4 regions of the Bradyrhizobium sp. JR3.5 genome follow, and region 3 is predicted to be linked to each of the others. Evidence: predicted binding sites of a transcription regulator. Region 3 holds the regulator's gene; each other region holds the start of a gene.
What was found. The regulator LexA, encoded in region 3, represses DNA repair genes until DNA is damaged. The targets are predictions, from matches to a motif close to TGTTCNNNNTGTGTTCNG.

Region 1: the regulator LexA is predicted to act here: its motif matches at 1,829-1,846, upstream of ACVWW1_RS44600 (ImuA family protein).
Region 2: the regulator LexA is predicted to act here: its motif matches at 2,001-2,018, upstream of ACVWW1_RS10870 (single-stranded DNA-binding protein).
Region 4: the regulator LexA is predicted to act here: its motif matches at 1,786-1,803, upstream of ACVWW1_RS34075 (ATP-dependent Clp protease adaptor ClpS).

Annotation. Positions count from the first base shown of each region.
Region 1 is NZ_JBSRYV010000002.1:5,813,028-5,816,247, forward strand. It holds gene ACVWW1_RS44595 (UdgX family uracil-DNA binding protein) at 200-1,663, opposite strand; gene ACVWW1_RS44600 (ImuA family protein) at 1,918-2,709, shown strand; partial or broken gene ACVWW1_RS44605 (Y-family DNA polymerase) at 2,603-3,220, shown strand, end outside.
Region 2 is NZ_JBSRYV010000001.1:2,164,046-2,167,265, reverse strand. It holds gene ACVWW1_RS10885 (outer membrane protein) at 1-453, opposite strand, end outside; partial or broken gene ACVWW1_RS10880 (outer membrane protein) at 678-899, opposite strand; gene ACVWW1_RS10875 (outer membrane protein) at 993-1,739, opposite strand; gene ACVWW1_RS10870 (single-stranded DNA-binding protein) at 2,186-2,680, shown strand; gene ACVWW1_RS10865 (DUF2306 domain-containing protein) at 2,938-3,220, shown strand, end outside.
Region 3 is NZ_JBSRYV010000001.1:1,854,539-1,857,758, reverse strand. It holds gene ACVWW1_RS09370 (molybdopterin molybdotransferase MoeA) at 1-510, shown strand, start outside; gene lexA (transcriptional repressor LexA) at 742-1,446, shown strand; partial or broken gene ACVWW1_RS09360 (hypothetical protein) at 1,703-2,133, shown strand; gene ACVWW1_RS09355 (hypothetical protein) at 2,279-2,506, shown strand; gene ACVWW1_RS09350 (ComEC/Rec2 family competence protein) at 2,503-3,220, opposite strand, start outside.
Region 4 is NZ_JBSRYV010000002.1:3,591,711-3,594,930, reverse strand. It holds partial or broken gene ACVWW1_RS34080 (mechanosensitive ion channel domain-containing protein) at 1-1,507, opposite strand, end outside; gene ACVWW1_RS34075 (ATP-dependent Clp protease adaptor ClpS) at 1,829-3,220, shown strand, end outside.

The DNA.
Region 1 (3,220 bases), on a different contig from region 3:
GGTGGCGCGCCGCACGATTGGGGCTAGCAAACCGCGCAGCGCGCCCGCCTCAGGTACGTCATGGCGTGAACATGACGCCCGATACCTATGGAACATGTCACAGTACCACGGATCAATTAAAGGTTGTAGGTATTTGTCAGCGTCCAGAAACAATTTCACGTTGAAGTGTTGTCCCTGGTTCCGCCGGTTATGGCGCAACTCAGGCCGCGCGGGCCGGATTGCGCAACTGATCTGCGGCAATTTTCAGATCGTCGACAAAACGCTGATATTCCAGCGCTCTGGCTTTCTCGTCGGGCAGCCGCAACAGGTAGGACGGGTGTACGGTGACGAGCACCTTGGTTCCGTCGTGATCGATCAGGCGGCCGCGGTTCTTGTTGATCGGGGTGATCTTGCCGAGCACGCTCTGCGCTGCGGTAGCGCCGAGCGCCACCACGAGTTCCGGCCTGATGGCGTCAAGCTCGCGTGCGTACCACTGGCGGCAGGCGCGGATCTCCGGCGTGCCCGGCTTCTGGTGCAGCCGGATCTTGCCGCGCGGCACGAATTTGAAGTGCTTCACCGCGTTGGTGATGTAGACCCTGGCGCGCGCGATGCCGGCGTCCTCAAGCGCGCGATCGAGCATCTGCCCGGCCGGTCCGACAAAGGGATGGCCTGCGAGATCTTCCTTGTCGCCGGGCTGCTCGCCGACCAGCATCAGCGACGCGTCTTGCGGCCCTTCGCCGAACACGGTCTGGGTTGCGTCCTTCCATAGCGGGCAGGCGCGGCAATCGGCGGCCTCTTCGCGCAAGGCAGCGATCGTGTCGTGAGCTTGTTTGTCTTGGATCTGCTTGTCTTTGACTTGTTTGTCTCGGGCTTGCTTGCGGGCCATCGGCTCATCCTGCGGCTTCAGCGGCGCGGCCGCCTTGCGTGCAATGAAGGGGCCGCTGGTCATGCGCATGGCGTCTTCGATCAGCGGCTTAATGATCGAGTCCTCGGGCAGGTTCCTCCAATAGGCCTGCGGCATCTCCATCACTTTCAGCCGCGCGGGATTGAAGAGGCCGTTGTCATGACGCCGCCAGGCCTCCTCGAGCCGATCCTCGCTCGGCACCTCGGATTTGGCGATGCCCGGCGAGATCGAGATCGCGTGCCCGTCCCAATGCGCGCAGACGTCGGGAGTCAGGATCGACCACGGCATGTCGGCGAAGCGGCCGGCGAAGAAAGGTGCGGCGAGCTCGACGATGCGATGCTCCGGCTCGAACCAGGCGACGTAATGCGCCGTCCGCTCGCGGCCGATCTCGCGGAAGCGGAGCTGTGCGTGCATCCTGTCGATGTCGCCATAGACCGCGCGCGCCATCGCGTGGACCTCGGCGACGTCAGGATCATCAGTTGCGCTGAGCAGATCGTGATGGCTGCGAAGCCGCCACAGCAGGCGATAGAGCAGGGCGAAGCGCTCGTCATTGCGATGCAGGATCGCGGCCTTTGCAAGCTCGACGAATATGGCTGTCACGTTGAACCGCGCCTGTGGCGCATCGGGCAAGTCATTCACGCAGGAGGCTGACGACAGTTCGTCGTCCTTGCGTACGGTCCACGTGACCTCCGCAGGCTTCACATCATTCAGCGCCAATCGCCGCGCGGCCTTGCGCCAGCCCTCGAAATCGGTGTCATTGTCGAGCACGATGATACGCATGCGATTGCTCCGTTTCCGTCACGCCGCCATTTTTGGGGCCTGCGCGCCTGACTTGCGGAAGAGCAGGGCCATCCGGTTCGGCGGCTGCTGAATCCCATTGATTCCATTCATGAATCGATGGGCTCACCAATCCGATTGACTCCGCGGGCCCTGTTAGCTTTATATTAGAACATATCATGAACAAATGGGCCAGTCCCTGGTTCTCTGTTCTGGTCAGTGACGGCCTCAAATTTTCAGGTGGAAGGAGCGGCGCAATGAACGGCGCACGCACGGGTACGCTTGCGTCTCTGCGCGGCAGCATCGCGCGCATCGAGGCGCCATCGGAGGCGGCGATGCCGAATCGCATCGCGCTTGGACACACGAGCGCGGACGCGATGCTGCGCGGCGGGCTTGCACCGGCCGCGCTGCACGAGGTGTTCGCGGCCGGCCATCAAGGCGGCGCGGCGACCGGCTTCATCGCCGGGCTCGCCGGGCGGGTGTCAGCGCGCAAGCCGCTGGTCTGGGTGCGGCAGGATTTTTCCGATCGCGAAAACGGCGCGCTATCGATGCGCGGGCTCGCCGAACTCGGCCTCGATCCGCGCCTCTTGGTCACCGTGCGTGCCGCCGATGTCGACAGCGGCCTGCGCACCGCGGCCGACGCGCTCGCCTGCGATGCGCTCGGCGCGGTCGTGCTCGAGATCTGGGGCCATGCGCGCCAGCTCGATCTCGTCGCCAGCCGCAAACTGACCTTGGCTGCGCAAGCCTCCGGCGTCACCGCGCTGGTGCTGCGGATCGCAGCCACGCCGATCCCCTCGACCGCGGAGACGCGCTGGATCGTGCGCGCGGCGCATTCGCCGCCCGGCAATGCGGCTTGCGCCTGGGGCGCCCCGCGCTTCGAGGCCGAACTCGTGCGCAACCGTCATGGCCCGGTCGGGCGATGGATCATGGAATGGAAATGTGATGAGTGCCAATTCAGTGAACCGTCGGCGTATCCTCGGCCTGTGGCTGCCACGCCTGCCCATCGACCGCATCAAGCGCAAGCTCGCGCAGCCCGTCTCGCAAGCTGAAGCACGGGAGGTCGTAGGGCTCCCTCTCCCGCTTGCGGGGGAGGGCTGGGGTGGGGGTCTCGCCACGAGTCCCGCTGAGGAGAGAGCCCCCACCCGGATCGCATCTCGCGATGCGATCCGGCCTCCCCCGCAAGCGGGAGAGGCGAAGAAAGAACTTCGCTTTCTGCTGCAAGCGACAACAGTGCAAAAACTCCCCAGCGTCGTGGTCGCAAAGGACCGCAACGCGATCCTGCTGCACGCGATCGACGAAGCGGCGGTGCGCGCCGGGCTGTCGATCGGGCTGCCGCTCGCCAATGCGCGGGCGATCTGCCCGGAGCTCACGGTCTACGACGCCGATCCCGCCGCCGATCTGAAGACGCTGAACGACATTGCCGACTGGTGCGACCGTTTCACGCCGCTGGTCGCGCTCGATCCGCCTTACGGGCTGTTCCTCGACATCACCGGCTGCGCGCATCTGTTCGGCGGCGAGCGCGCGCTGCTGCAGATCGTCATCAATGCGCTGAGCCGGCGC
Region 2 (3,220 bases), 310 kb from region 3:
AGCGGTCACGCCGGGCGCGCTGACGCTGATCTTGTTGTCGACCCAGGCGTAGCCGCCGGTGCCGTAGAACAGCACCTTGTCGACGGCGAAGCCGATGCGGCCGCGCGCGGTGCCGAGCGCGTCGACCTTGCTCTTCACGGTGACGCCGAGCGTGCTCACCGAAGCGTCGACGTCAGCCCAGGCGCCGTCGGCCTCGAGGCCGTACACGATGTTACCGGCCTGCCAGTTGTAGCCGATGGTGCCGCCGGCGAAGCCGCCTTCCATCTTCGGGTTGCCGGATTCCTCGCTGGCATAGCCACCGAATCCGCCGATGTAGAAGCCGGTCCAGTTGTAGATCGCGGCCGGCGGCGGCGCCTTCACGTAAGGCGCGCGGGCGGCCATATCGGCGGCCATTGCCGGTGCAATTGCGCTGAGGGCAAACATGCCGGCCGATGCCAGCAAAACATTCCTGATTTTCAAAGTCCCAGTCCCATTTTCTTGTTGTCCCTTCAAATATTGAAGGGAACGTCACAGCAGTGTCGTGTGACGATCAGGTGTTTCTACATAGAAATCTTGGAAGTTGTGTACCCGTGAAACCACAATGCACGGAAAATGGCTCGGCGAAGCGCGCGCTTGCCCGCAAAAAAAGCCGACACAAGGCCGGCTCTTGTCTCCGATGCGAAGCGACCGCCGGTTGCTCAGTACTTCGCTGATACGACCGGGCTCGGCGCGTTGAAGTGGTAGTTGATGCCGAGCTTGACGGTGTGGAACGTGTCCTTCCATTCCGAGCGATCGTTGATCGCGGGCGTGTACTGGATCGGCGCGACCTTGCCGAGATCGATGTAGTTGTACTCGAGCTTGGCCGACCAGTTGGCGGCGAACATGTATTCGACACCGTCGCCGGCGGTCCAACCCCAGCGCGGAGCGCGCCGACCATATAAGTGAGCCGACCACGCAAACAAAAAGGCCGGCGCGAGGCCGGCCTTTTGCCTGGATCAAATCGGATCGCGCGATCAGTAGCGCGGAACCACCGGGCCGCCCCACTTGTAGTTCACGCGGACGGTGACGAGGTCGACGTCCTGGCGATCGCGGATGCTGCTGAACAGCGCGCCGGTCGGGGTGGTGAGGTTGTAGGTCTTGTCCTGCATGAACAGGTGGTCGTATTCGACACCGGCGGTCCAGTTCGGCGCGAAGCCGACTTCGATGCCGGCGCCGATGGTGCCGCCCCAGCGGGTGTCGCTGGTGCTGCCGGCGAGGACGCCGGTCGGCGTGAAGTAGGTGCTGAAGCGGTTGTCGGTCAGCGCCGCACCGCCCTTGGCGTAGAGCAGCACGTTGTTGACGGCGTAGCCGATCTGGCCGGTGAACAGGCCGAACGCGTCGATCTTGCTCTGGTTGGTGAAGAGACCCGGGAAGATCGCGCTGTTGTTGCTGCCCTTCAGGTCAGCCCAGTCGCCCTGCGCTTCGAGGCCAAACACCCAAGCGCCTGCCTGCCAGCGATAGCCGATCTGGCCACCGGCAACGCCGCCGGTCGCATCATGGCAACCATCCGAGCCGAGCAGCACGCCGCCCGGGACCTGGTCCCAGCAATTGTGGCTCGAGCCCCAGCCGCCGTTGGCGCCGATGTAGAAGCCGCTCCAGTCATAGACGGCGGCAATCATCGGCGGGGGCGCCTTGGTGTAGGGGCGCGCAGCGAGATCGGCAGCCGCGGCCGGCGCAGCGAACGCAATCAGGGCAACCGTAGCGAGCAAAAACTTCTTCATTATCAAACCCCCAGCTTCCCGATCGGCTTCCAAAGGTCCCGAAGCGCGATCTCAGACGCGAGCGCCCGTCTGATAGCTGGTACCTATACTTTGATTCAACCGGAAACGCCGTCTCCCAAATGCAACACTCGCGATAGAAGTGTCGACAATGCAAGACACTGATTTAACTAGCATTTTTGTAGAGCTTCGGAGCCCGTTGATGGCAGCGGTCGAAATCCGCGGCCACGCCATCGCCATCGGCCGCTTCTACGGCTGGTTGTAGCGAACAAAACTGGAACATTCTCCGCGGCGGTGCTATATGTCAATATCCGTGGATAAGCCGCGCGACGGCAAAGGCAGCGAACCGGCGCCGTCGTATAGGGTCATCCACGACGCCTGCAAAGTAAGTGGCGAAGGTTGAGAGTGGCGACCGATGTCCGGCGCCCGGTTTGAGTGGAGATGATGCGATGGCAGGAAGCGTGAACAAGGTGATCCTGGTTGGAAACCTCGGTAAGGATCCGGAGATCCGGCGGACGCAGGACGGTCGTCCGATCGCCAATCTTTCCATCGCCACCTCGGAAACCTGGCGCGACAAGGGCACCGGCGAGCGCAAGGAAAAGACCGAGTGGCACCGCGTCGTGATCTTCAACGAGGGCCTCTGCAAGGTCGCCGAGCAGTACCTGAAGAAGGGCGCCAAGGTGTACATCGAGGGTCAGTTGCAGACCCGCAAATGGACCGACCAGAGCGGCGTCGAGAAGTACTCGACCGAGGTCGTGCTGCAGGGTTTCAACTCCAACCTCACCATGCTCGACGGGCGGGGCGGTGGAGGCGGCAGCTTCGCCGATGATAGCGGCGGCAGCGATTTCGGTTCGTCCGGTCCGGTCAGCTCGGCGCCGCGCCGGGCGGTCGCCGCCGGCGGCGGCAGCCGCAACAGCGACATGGACGACGACATCCCGTTCTGACCGGAGGTCAGGCTTTCCGAGATTCGGTCAGACGCCGTTCCGTGACGATCATTAACCCGGAGCGGCGTCGAGATTTGTCGTGGCAGTTTCCTCGTGTGGACTATGAGGATAACTCTCTAAACGCCTGCGCGACCTTGTCCAACCGAAGACGGCCAGCGCGGGTTCCTCAGACTTTGACACAGGCCAATGTGAATGATATTTACATTGGCCTGCGGCGAGCGACGTCTGGCCGTGGGCTTCACTCGAGGGCTGTCATCATGAGCCTCGCGCCATTGTTCGACGCTGCGCCTGCGATCCCGCTCCACGCCTTTGCCGCGATGGCGGCCTTCGTGCTCGGCTCCATCCAGCTCGCCGCACCGAAGGGCACGCTGCCGCACCGGACGCTGGGCTGGATCTGGGTGATCCTGATGCTGGTCGTCGCCGGGAGCTCGTTCTGGATCCATCAGATCCAGCTGGTGGGCCCGTGGAGCCCGATCCACCTGCTGTCGATCTTCTCGCTGGTCATGCTGGTGCTCGGCGTGACGGCCGCGCGGAGCCACA
Region 3 (3,220 bases):
CGGGCGCGCGAGACCGGTGCCGACATCCTGATCACGACCGGCGGCGCCTCGGTTGGCGACCACGACCTGGTCAAGCAGTCGCTGGAGGCCGAGGGCGTCGAGATGGCGTTCTGGCGGATCGCGATGCGGCCCGGCAAGCCGATGATGCATGGCCGGCTCGGCGCGATGCGGGTGATCGGCCTGCCCGGCAATCCGGTGTCCTCCTATGTCTGCGCCTTCCTGTTTCTGGTGCCGTTGATTCGGGCACTGAGCGGCCGAAAAGCGATTCATCACCGCCGCGCGAGCGCAGTGCTCGGCCGCGACCTCGCCGCCAACGACCAGCGCGAGGACTATCTGCGCGCACGCCTCGAGGAGCGCGAGGACGGCATGCTGATCGCAACGCCTGTCACGCAGCAGGACTCGTCGCTGCTCGGGAATCTCGCTGCGGCACGGGCACTTCTCGTGCGTCCGCCGTTTGCGCCTGCCGCCGTCAAAAGCAGCGAATGCGAGATCCTGATGCTGCCCGAGTGACAGCGGAGACCGCATCGCTTGAGCGCCCGCCGGATGTGTTCACCGGAAATTAAGTGGTTGCGGAACACATATCGAACATATAGTGTCCGTTCATGATTTGTTTCGAGTACTGGTGTGTACAAATGGGAGGCCGCGAAGGAGCGCTTGTGATGAGCACCGTGCTCCTGAGGACTGGCCCCGCCTGAAAAGTCTCGGAATCGAACGACGCTACCAACCGGGGGAATACTCGAGATGCTCACGCGCAAACAGTACGAACTTCTGCGTTTCATCAATGAACGTCTGAAAGAGGCCGGCGTACCGCCCTCGTTCGACGAGATGAAGGATGCGCTCGACCTGCGCTCGAAATCCGGAATCCACCGCCTGATCACTGCGCTGGAAGAGCGCGGCTTCATCCGCCGCCTGCCCAACCGCGCCCGCGCCATCGAGGTCATCAAGCTGCCCGAGCTCTCGGCCGGCGGCGGTAACGGCCGCCGCGGCTTCACCCCGAGCGTGATCGAAGGCACCCTCGGCAAGCGCACCAGCACGCCGCCGATCGCCGAGGACGACGGCAACCGTCCGGTCGCGGTCCCCGTGATGGGCCGGATCGCCGCCGGTACGCCGATCGAGGCGCTGCAGACCCGCAGCCACACCATCAGCGTACCGCCCGACATGCTCGGCTCCGGCGAGCACTATGCGCTGGAAGTGCGCGGCGACTCGATGGTCGATGCCGGCATCCTCGACGGCGACATGGCGCTGATCCAGCGCAACGACGTCGCCAACACCGGCGACATCGTGGTGGCGCTGATCGACGAGGAGGAAGCCACCCTGAAGCGCTTCCGCCGCCGCGGCGCATCAATCGCTCTGGAGCCGGCCAACACCGCCTATGAAGTGCGCATCCTGCCGCCGAACCGGGTGCGCATCCAGGGCAAGCTGATCGGCCTCTATCGCAAATACTGAATTTCAAATACTTGCGGCGGCCGGGAACGAGCGACACATCGGATCGTTCCTTGAATGATAGCGTAACGTGCTGTTTGCCCGATGCGCTCCGATACCTCTCACGCAGCGTCGCGTGTTTGTGATCGGGAGCGTTGGGCGACCAGTCGTACAATCGCCCAGAAGCGAGGAGACACTCGTTCGCTATCGTCCACTCTGGTAGAGGCCCTATGCCTCAAGGAGAGGCACGGGTCGCTACCTCGATTTGAGGAGCCATCCGATGTGTGACTATAGTCTGCACGCCGTGGCGTCGCGCCCCGCCATTGTTGGAGAGACGCTGATCACCACGACTTTCCGCGGCACGTCGACCCGCGGCTTTGCTTCGGAGACCGATCCCACTGTCGCGGTCTGCATGCTGCCGGGCACCGAGCTCGCTTTCGCCGAGAACGTTCGCTACGACAGCCGCTGGATCTGGACCAAGACGATGAACTTCCGCGTCGGCGCGTGTTCAATGAAGTCGAGCCCGACGTTCCCGATCGCCATCATGACGCGGTCGAATTCCCCGACGGCAGCCATGTGCTGGTGACCCAGCTCGTCGAGGGACAACGCGTCAGCGTGCTGCAATTGCCGGCACTGCATCCGCCGGTCGAGCAGAAGCCGAAGGTTGTGGAGCGACGGCCCTCCGCATTTGCGTCGCTGTTTTTGGGTTGAGCGCATCGTCGCCGCGGAATGAGCTGTTCAGCGGCGGATGACCTAAGCGATTTCGAGCGACCCCGGACGCCGGGTTCCGGGGCGCAGCTGGAGAATTGCGTCGGCGCGCGCCTTGGCGCATCATCGGGCACGGAGGACGTGCGTGGTGGTCGACAAGGTCACATGGCAAAAGGCTGGACGCGTCACGGAGCCGGGTCGCTACATGTTCCGGTTCGGCTGGCTGACGGTGACGGCTGACGACCTGAAGGTCTGGGAGCAATTCCCCGAGGCTTCCTTCACCCTCGTCAAGAAGCCCGACGCGGGCCCCGACTCCGACGAATACCATCTCGGCCTGTTCGAGCTGCCGACCGGCCCCTTACCCGACAACGGCTAATCCTCGCCCTGCAAATCGGTCTCGGCCGGCGTCGCATCGACGGCGGGCCGGGGCGCGCTGGCGGGTGCGCGCAGCGTGGTCTCGCTCTCGCCATCGCCGGGAACCGCTGGCGACCATGGCCGGTCGATCCCTCCGGGCTTGACCGCATCGATGGCGTAGCCGTCGCTGATGCGCCGCAGCACCAGCGCGCCGTGGCGCCGCAGCCGCTCGGCATCGATCACCGAGGCCGCGCAGTCCCGCGGTGCCGGCCGCGCGGTCACGATCAGCGCTGCACGGTCGCAGTCGTCGGCCAGCGCCTCGGGCCGGCTCGCCAGCGCGACGAAGGCGCCGCCCGGCCCTTGCGTCACGCAGCCGCTCGGATCGCAGGAGACGCCCTCGCCGAGCGAGGAATCCGTGGCAGTCCGCGCGTCAGCATCCGCCGCCAGCCACTCCTTGACGAGGAAGGCGTCCTTCGCGCTGTGCATCACATGCAGCCGGCCGTCGCCGCCGCGCACCGCGACGTTGCGGCCGTCGGCGGAGACCAGCACGTCCGGCTGCGGCACCCGCACAGCCCAGACCGAGGCGACCACCAGCAGCACGGCACCCGACCAGCGCAGCGGCGTGTGCAACAGCCCGAGAAGAACGAGGCCGGCGCTTGCCACGATCATCGGTCCGACCCCGAACGCCGCCATCCGGCCGACTGCGCCCGGAAGCGCCGCGACCCATTGCGTCACC
Region 4 (3,220 bases), on a different contig from region 3:
AGCGCCGAGAGATCAGGCGAGAGCCGATCTGGCCGCCATAGAACCAGACGATGGCATCGACGCCCCAGACCTCGAGCAGCGCGACGAAGCCGACCAGGGCGATCACCGCCGTAACCACCTTGCGCAGCAGCGGCAGATAGCGGTTGGCGCGGGTCTCGAGCCCCGGGAAGCGCTGCATCAGGTCCGGGCTGATGCGGAAGCCGCGATCGATCAGGCTCAGCACCACCATGGTGACGAGCCGGGTGACCAGCAGCACCGCGACGGTGCCGACGAAATATTGCAGCAGCAGCGAATAGCCGTTGCGGATGTTGAGCGCCCACACCGCCCACAGCGCGAGATCGAGCGCGATCGCCAGCACATGCCACAGCGAAGCGAGACGATTGCGCGTCCGCGCCGCAAGGCCGGTGCGATCGGCCGGCGCGCGGATGACGTCGGCGACCTGGCGGCGGCATTGCAGGATGATGACGACGACGAAGAGGTGCACCACCAGCATCACGAGCCGGAGCAGCGCGGCGTAGCCGGCGTGGGACAGCCCAAGCAGCAATGCGACATTGGCCAAGCAGATCCCCGAGACCCCGACGGCGACGATGCGCCGCGCCCATATCTCGATATAGGCCGCGGTCTCGGCACGGACGCGGACCAGGCCGAACGGGCCGGCCAGCGCGCGCACCGCGCAGATCAGCGCGCGCGAGAAGGCATAGGCGTTGATCACCGCGAGGATCACGAGCCGCGTGGTCGACTGATTGCCGATCTCGGTGCTGAGCAGCGCGGCGGCCACGCTGAGAAACACGACCACCGGCAGCAGCTCGAGCACGAGGCGCCCGAGCACGAAAGGCAGCCGGACCAGCGACTGCCAGGCCCGTGCCAGGCTGAGCCGGCGGCGATGCAGATCGCCCTCCGGCGTGACGTCGGCAACCGACGACGGCGGATCGGCGCTGGCGAGCGCCTGCACCGGCACGCGCGCGGTCTGCGGCAGCCGCGCTTCAAGGAACGCGACCGGCCGCTTGATCAGGCGGAACACCACCCATTCGGCAGCCAGCGCGCAGCCGAGCACCAGCGCCAGCTTCCAGGCGATGTCGATCATGAGGCCATAGGCGGCCGGATCGTTGGCGGTGCGCAGGAACCAGTAATAGAACGCCGGGAAATGCGTCAGCGTGCGCGCAACGTCGGCAACCTCGCGCGACATCTCGCCGACCTGCTCCGAGACCATCAGCAGAAGCTGCGCGCCGAGGCTGTCCGCGCTGAGCGGGATCGGCGACTGCTGCTCGGGCGCCGGCTGCGCGGCCGCCTGCGGCGAGGCATTGGCGATGGCGCGCAGCGTGTTGATGATCTCGCCGCGCTTCTTGTCGTCCTGCAGCGCGTCGAGCGCACGCTTCGCCTGCTCCGGCGTCAATGCGTCGCTGGTACTGGGTTGCGGCGGCGCCGGCTTCGTGGCCGGCTGCGCAAGCGCGGGCGAGACGAACAGGGCGAGGATGAGGAAAAGCGCAAAGCGAAGTTTGTGCGACACGAGGGCCTCTTATTAAAATAGTTGCGCGACCGCAGATCCCCGGGAGGACTCTGCTCTCGCGCTCGCGCCATGTCGGATCGCCCCTTTTCGCCTTGATGATGTGTCGGAAGTTTGCCGCCGCGACGACCATCTCTTGGCATTTGCCGCAACACAATCGTCACAGGTGTTGAGCGGCGTTTACGCATGGAGGTCGTTCCGGCCGAGCGGGCCGATCTGCGCGCCACACGCCAGGGCTGAGGCGGGACAATCTTTCGCTTGACGCGCAGCCGTCGCTATGATGTTCTTATTTTGTTCTGGTTCCGATTGCGTTTCGAGGTGATCATGCACGATGTCTTTGACGAGGGCGGCCCGATCAAGCTGTTCATTCACGACGATAGCGAGACACCGATAGAATTCATGCGCGACCTGCTGCGCACGGTATTCGGCAAGTCCCGGAAAGAGGCGGTTGCCGCCACCGCACGGATCGAGACCCTGAACGGAATCGCCTGCGGCCCCTATCCAGCGGGCGTGGCCCAGGCGCTGTTGGAGTCCGCCCAGCAGCTGATCCGCAGCAATGGTCATTCGTTGCTGATCACGAGCACGGCTCCCGATGCGGCCAGGCCGTGTGACCTCTGTGGCGTGCTGGATCCTGTGACGGACGTTTTTCTCAGCCGCAAGACGGTCTGCCTGTGCAGCAACTGCCTGCTCGCCGCCAGGGCCAGTTCGGAAAAGCTGCCGGGCGAGGAGTTCCGATATGCCTTCATAGCGCTCGATTGGCATTTTGCGGGAGTGCCACGCAACCAGATCCTGACCCGGTCGCGGCAATTTCCTGGTCACATGCGTGCCGATGTTCAGATCGCGATCGACCGGCTGTTCGATACGCCGCTCCATTTCTTCGGCCTCCATGAGGAGCATCGCTACGAGACCCTCGCTTTCGCCGCGCTGATGGAAAACAGCCGCAACGCTCCGGCGATCGCGCCGCCGCAATATCACGACGTCGACGTCGGCGAGTCCGAGCCGGTGAAATGCCTCACCAATGGCTTGTGGCTGTGCCAGACCGAAGAGCTGCGCTACGCGGTGCTGCTCAGCTACCATCGAGATTATCGGAGCGAGCCGGGCTTGCGCATCGAGCTCGCGGTACCCGCAGGCATCGCCGGAAACGTCTTGGTGCAACGAACCTTTGCCGAGCTGGAAGCGGCCGTGCATGCGGCACGATCCTATCGCGGCAAGATTCTGTCGCTGGAAGATGCCGCCGACTATCGCGGCCGCGCCCGCGGCGTCACCGTGCATCGCCTGCCGACGGTGGCCCGCCATGACGTGATCCTGCCGGAGCGGACGCTGCGGCTGCTCGACCGCAACGTGCTCGACTTCGTCGAAAGCCGCGATCTGCTGCGCAAGCTCGGGCAGTCGACCCGCAAGGGCATCCTGCTGTACGGCCCGCCCGGCACCGGCAAGACCCACACCATCCGCTATCTCGCCACCAACCTGCCAAACCACACCACGCTGATCATCACCGCCGAGCAGGTCGGCCTGCTCGGCGCCTATATGAACCTCGCGCGACTGCTGCAGCCGACCATGGTCGTGATCGAGGATGTCGATCTGATCGCGCGCGACCGGGAGGACATGGGCGGGCCGTGCGAGGAATCCTTGCTCAACAAGCTGCTCAACGAGATGGACGGCCTGAAGGAGGATTGCGATATCCTGTTCCTGCTGACCACCAACCGCCCCGAAGAG